2 regions of the Bacillus aquiflavi genome follow, and region 1 is predicted to be linked to the other one. Evidence: predicted binding sites of a transcription regulator. Region 1 holds the regulator's gene; the other holds the start of a gene.
The links. Region 1 encodes Rex, which represses fermentation and respiration genes when NADH is low (regulators of the CRP and FNR family bind a similar motif). Its sites were predicted from a motif close to TTGTGAAATATTTCACAA; they were not measured.
Positions count from the first base shown of each region.

Region 2: a site for Rex is predicted at 1,915-1,932, ahead of K6959_RS08440 (4Fe-4S dicluster domain-containing protein). Genes of this name have one in related genera too.

Region 1 covers NZ_CP082780.1:59,360-62,551, forward strand. The annotation lists gene K6959_RS00365 (ABC-F family ATP-binding cassette domain-containing protein) at 1-656, opposite strand, end outside; gene moaC (cyclic pyranopterin monophosphate synthase MoaC) at 803-1,297, shown strand; gene K6959_RS00375 (redox-sensing transcriptional repressor Rex) at 1,320-2,003, shown strand; gene tatA (twin-arginine translocase TatA/TatE family subunit) at 2,059-2,247, shown strand; gene tatC (twin-arginine translocase subunit TatC) at 2,266-3,018, shown strand.
Region 2 covers NZ_CP082780.1:1,778,167-1,781,358, reverse strand. The annotation lists gene K6959_RS08455 (helix-turn-helix domain-containing protein) at 1-346, opposite strand, end outside; gene K6959_RS08450 (cupredoxin domain-containing protein) at 438-890, shown strand; gene K6959_RS08445 (AraC family transcriptional regulator) at 1,140-1,595, shown strand; gene K6959_RS08440 (4Fe-4S dicluster domain-containing protein) at 2,021-3,034, shown strand; gene K6959_RS08435 (formate dehydrogenase subunit gamma) at 3,024-3,192, shown strand, end outside.

The DNA.
Region 1 (3,192 bases):
TCATGAGAAACAATTAAAATGGCACCATCGTAATTTTGTAAATAATTTTCAAGCCATGATAATGTTCCAATATCAAGATGATTCGTCGGTTCGTCTAAAATAAGAATATGAGGTTTTGTTAAAAGAAGCTTCCCAAGGGCAAGCCGTGTTTTTTGTCCTCCGCTTAAGCTCGATACTTTTGTAGAATAGTCAAATTTCCCAAAGTTAAGTCCATGAAGAACTGAACGAATATCGGCTTCGTATTGATATCCGCCTCGCTCTTTAAATTGAACTTGCAATAGATCATATTCTTTTAAAACTTGTTCATATTCGGATGATTTGTCTAAATGGGTCATTTTATTTTCTAAAAGGCGAAGCTCTTGTTCTATTTGGATTAATGGTTCAAAAACCGAAAGCATTTCATCCAAAATTGAGCGTGTCGATTCTAGCCCTGTGTTTTGGGCTAAATAACCGATCGTTACATTTTTAGGTTTTATGATTTCCCCGCTATCGTATGAAAGTTGTCCAGCTATTATTTTTAAAAGAGTAGATTTTCCTGAGCCATTTCTGCCAACTAGAGCAATTTTATCTTTAGATTGTATTTCTAACTTTATATTCGATAAAATAAGATCAGCGCCAAAATATTTGCTTACTTGATTTATTTGTAATAATATCATGCTATCTCACCTCTATTACCATAAAAATAGTGTAACGTATTCCTTTCCTAACGGCAAACAGATAACATTGTGAAAAAAGGTACAAAGTTTTACAGACAATAAAATGAAAATAGTGTAATATCAAGATAATGAGAGGAGAAAGAGAGATGACAGGATTCACTCATTTTAATGAGGCAGGAAGAGCAAAGATGGTTGACGTAAGCAAAAAGCCAGAAACCTTTCGAACTGCGGTCGCACGATCAAGTATTACAGTGAATCGGGAAATATATGATAATATCACATTAAATAAGGTAAAAAAGGGGGATGTATTAGCTGTTGCTCAAGTTGCAGCAATAATGGCGAGCAAAAAGACATGGGATATGATTCCGATGTGCCATCCGATTTCACTGACAGGTGTAGATGTTTCGTTTGAATGGAAACAAAAAGAACAACAATTTACATTAATTATTACAACTTTTGTTAAAACGAAAGGGAGTACGGGAGTAGAAATGGAAGCGTTAACAGCCGCTTCAGTCTGCGCTTTAACTGTCTATGACATGTGTAAAGCTGTGGATAAAGGAATGGTTATTGGTCCAACTTATCTTGTTGAAAAAACAGGAGGAAAAAATGGGGATTTTATCAGAAAGGAAATAATAGACTAATGAAAAGAAGCGGGGGATCACAATGCAAAATGAAACAAATAAAATTCCGCAAGCAACAGCAAAAAGGTTGCCATTATATTATCGATTCATACAAAATTTACACGCTTCAGGAAAACAAAGAGTTTCATCGGCAGAATTAAGTGAAGCAGTAAAAGTAGATTCAGCGACAATTCGCAGAGATTTTTCTTATTTCGGCGCCTTAGGTAAAAAAGGATACGGCTATAATGTTCATTATTTATTATCATTTTTTCGTAAAACGTTAGATCAGGACGAGCTTACAAAGGTAGCTTTAATCGGTGTCGGAAATTTAGGAACGGCCTTTTTAAATTATAATTTTCTTAAAAATAATAATACTAAAATCTCGATTGCTTTTGATATAGACCATCATAAAATTGGAACTTTAATTGGAGATGTTCCTGTTTATCATTTGGACGATTTAGAAGAACGGATTAGTAATGATCATATTTCGGTTGCGATTTTAACCGTCCCAGCTCCAGCTGCACAAACGATTACAGATCGATTAGTACAAGCGAATGTGAAAGGAATTTTAAATTTTACTCCTGCTCGATTAACTGTCCCTCCGTCTCTTCGAGTTCACCATATTGATTTGGCTGTAGAGCTTCAATCACTCGTTTATTTTTTAAAGCATTATCCTAATCATGAAGAAAATATTTCCGGAAAGGATATACTAGATTTAAACGAATAGAAGCTTGTTGTATATGAAAAAAACAGTTAAAATAAAAGGTAGGAGGTGAGGCAAAATGATGAATATAGGAATGGGAAGCCTCATATTAATTTTAGTTATAGCTTTAATCATCTTTGGTCCAAAAAAGCTTCCAGAGCTTGGAAAAGCAGCTGGAAATACACTTCGTGAGTTTAAAAATGCGACAAAAGGCTTAGCAGACGATGACGATGATGATAAACAACAGAAAAAGACTGATGTTAAGTAAGGTTAGGATGAACATGTGATGAGTCAAAGAGATATGACCGTTTTTGAACACATACATGAATTAAGAAAACGACTTGTACTCGTAGTCGTTTTCTTCGTCATTGCTGTTATCATTAGCTTTTTCTTAGCGGAGCCTCTCATTGTATATTTACAAGAGGCAGATGAAGCAAAAGAACTGACAATGAACGCTTTTCGACTTACAGACCCGATAAAAATTTATATGCAATTTGCTTTTATCACTGCATTTGTTTTGACGCTGCCCCTTATTTTATACCAGCTTTGGGCATTTATTAGTCCGGGTCTGTATGAGAGGGAACGGAAAGTAACGCTTAGCTACATCCCAATTTCCGTAATATTATTTTTGAGCGGACTAGCTTTTTCATATTTTATTCTTTTTCCGTTTGTTGTAGAATTTATGAAACGAATTGCTGATCGTTTAGATATTAACCAAGTAATTGGGATTAATGAATATTTTCAATTTTTATTTCAATTAACAATTCCGTTCGGGCTGTTATTTCAGCTGCCAGTTGTAATTATGTTTTTAACAAGACTGAGTATCGTAACACCAATGTTTCTTTCAAAAATACGCAAATATGCTTACTTTGTGTTATTAGTCATTGCAGCTTTTATAACGCCACCAGAGCTGTTGTCTCATTTGATGGTAACGATTCCATTATTTATATTATATGAAATTAGTATTCTGATCTCTCGCTTCTCTTATAGGAAAGTGAAAGAGGCAGAAAGATTATATGAACAACAGTTAAAAGAATAAAGAACGTATTAAATACGTTCTTTATTCTTTTATATGATGTTAATATTTTGATATTTTTTAAACGCTTGTCAGTCAAGACGGAAGCGAATAGAACAGTCATACATGAGTTTATAACGAAGTACAAGTAACGATTTTGAATATGAGGTTTGTGTGAATATTCTAAAACAGCCCTAA
Region 2 (3,192 bases), 1.7 Mb from region 1:
GTTTCACAAATAAATCTTTAACTTCGAGATTAATTGCTTTTTTAGCTGCTTCAAATGTCGCTTCAATCGTAATCCCTAAAATGAGCGGTTTTGTAATTTGCAATGTTCTTTTAAAAGCTTTGAATTGTTCTCTGCCAATGAGATCGATTTCTAAAATGAGGATATCTGGCTTTAAACTTTCAAGCTTATGAATCGTTTCGGTGAGCGTTAATGCTCTTTCAACTTCTAATGTTGTAAATGAAGATTCAAGCAACCATTGAATACCTTTACTCTCAAACTCATCTTGATTAGCTATTAATACTTTATTCAACAGCGCCACATCCTTTCTTTCACCTTCATTATTCATTTTTCCAATTAATATGTAAAGAGATTTTAGACAAGTTTTCACTATATTGATGCATATACTTAATGGACAAGTTAAAAGGGGGTGAAATGAAATGCAGTTTCTAGTATTAAACAAGCGGTCAATTATTTTATTTTTACTCCTCTTTATGGCAATCATCAGTGCATCTATTTGGTTCTTCAGCAAAAATGAAAATGCTCCTGTATTTAATGATCAAAACAGTGCCGAAATGAGAGAAATCCATCTCATCACAGTAGAATATAAAAGTAAAACAGATGATGGTAAAATCATTGAAGCATACCGTTGGGATCCGGGAACAATTTTTGTCAATAAAGGAGAAAAAGTAAAGCTTCGGCTTTTTGGAGTAAATGGTCATGAGCATGCATTTATGATTGAAGGAACAAAGATAGAAGGAACTGTAAAAAAAGGGGAAGAGACGATCGTACCAGTTCAATTTGATAAAGAAGGAGTCTTTAAGTTAGTATGCCTCACTCATCATGATGAAAATAATCATGTACCGATGGTTGCGAATATCGTTGTTGATTAGAATACATCCTCTCTTCTATTTTTATGGGCAAATGAGACTAGCAAAACCTTGAGCTAGTCTCAAACTGTTGTTAAAGCACTGTTCTCTTCGCCTCCCCTCTACTAATAAGCCTTTTTGAAGTCTCACTCATTTAAATCTATTCTCTGTTAAACTTTCAATCTTTTTAAAAAAATGAATGTATATCATTTTAAAGCGTGTTACATTCGAAACGCAGCAAACAATGTTAATGAAGAAAGGAAAAAATAACTTATGAAATTTAAAGTCGAAACACTTCCAAACTATCGCATTGCTTATATGAGACGTGTTGGGCGATATGGACCAGCAAATATTGAAGTAATGGAGAAGTTAAAAAAATGGGCGAAGGAGAAAAATCTTCTTAAATCGGCAATCTTACTTGCAATACCACAAGATAACCCCGAGACAACTCTTCCTAAGAACTGTAGATTTGATGCTTGTATTGTGATTTCAAAGGATCATCTAATGGACGGTTTGGATGATTCAATTTGCGAAGGCGACCTTCCTGGTGGGAAATATCTTATTTACGAAGTCAAACATACAGCACAAGATATTCAAAAAGCATACGCGGATATTTTTCCTTCTCTACAAAGCAATGGTTATAAAATTGATCACAAACCAATTTTTGAAAGATACATTGGTGATATGATTAACAACCCTTATTGTGAAATATGTGTACCCGTAAAATAGTTTTATTAGCTGTTTTATTGTTAGCGAATTTTCTTCAACAGGAAGCAAAGAACAAGACGTTTTCAGTACCGAAAACGTCTTGTTCTACTTTCAATCATTGGGTCTGTTAACGAAAATATGTCAGTCATTTTCAAACACAAATATTTTTAACATAAATCCCTTTAAATCCCTTAATATATTTATTTGTACCTACCTTCGTTACTGCGACTATCGACAAATAAAAACGAAGCAAGGTAATTATAGTCACATGTTTGCCATCGTCTGATTTAATACGATAAAAAGACGGTTGATATCTATTTTAAATAATAACAAAATTGTGAAGGGAAAAAATTCACAATCGCTAAATGTGATTTTAGTCACAGTTAATATACCTCATATCGTATATATTACAATATACCAATATGGGTATTTTGGAGGGATTACTTATGAGTAATATAACGAGGCGAGATTTTATTAAAAGAACCGGCGGGGCGATCACCGTGGGAGCGATTGTTTTATCTGGTGCGGATAAAATAGTAGCTAGTACAGATACAAGCGCTGAAAAAGGAACAGTGATTGATTTATCAAAATGTGATGGCTGCAAACAAAAGGATACTCCCCTTTGCGTTCTTGCATGTCGTGAAAAAAATAAGGAGAAATTTCCAAAGGTCGATCATCAATATTTAAAACCATACTGGCCCCAAAAGAAATACGAAGACTATTCAAATCAACAAGATGAGACAGGACGATTAACTCCATATAATTGGACTTTTATTGATCGAGTCGAAGTTGAACATAAAGGAAAAATAGAAGAAGTTTTCGTCCCGCGTCGTTGCATGCATTGTGACCATCCAACATGCAAAGGTTTATGTCCTTTCGGGGCAATCGAAAAAGACAAAAATGGTGCGGTGAAAATTGATGACGGAATGTGCATGGGTGGGGCAAAGTGCCGTGATGTTTGTCCATGGGATATTCCTCAAAGACAAGCAGGAGTTGGGCTTTACACAAAAATTGCTCCTGAATATTTAGGCGGCGGTGTCATGTATAAATGTGACTTCTGTGCTGATCTGCTTGCGGAAGGAAAACCACCTGCTTGTGTAACTGCTTGTCCAAATAAAGCAATTACCTTTGGCAGTAAAGCTGACATGCGGAAATATGCTTACAAACGAGCAAAGGAAATAGACGGTTACGTATACGGAGATAAAGAAAACGGGGGTACAGCAACTTTCTATGTATCGAAAGTTCCATTTGAAAAAATTGATAAAGCGATAAAAGTGAGTAAGGAACGACTAAATGATATTAAACCAGGACGACCTACAATGGACGTAGCGGTTGAAAATAAACTTGATTCGCTTAACGGTATGGCTTTAAGTGCGGTACTTGCCCCTGTTGCAAGTATTGCAGCTGCCGGCTTTGTTGCTTATCGAAAGTTAACAGGAGGTAAACGAGATGAAAAATAAACAAGGTAAAGTTTACCGCCAAAGTCTATCTAATCGTCTCGTCCATTGGATCACGGCCATATCCATTTTCTCTCTTATAATAAGTGGATTTGGGCAGTTGCCCATGTATAAGCGATACAATATTGTAAAGCTCCCTGGCGCCGAATGGCTCGGAGAAT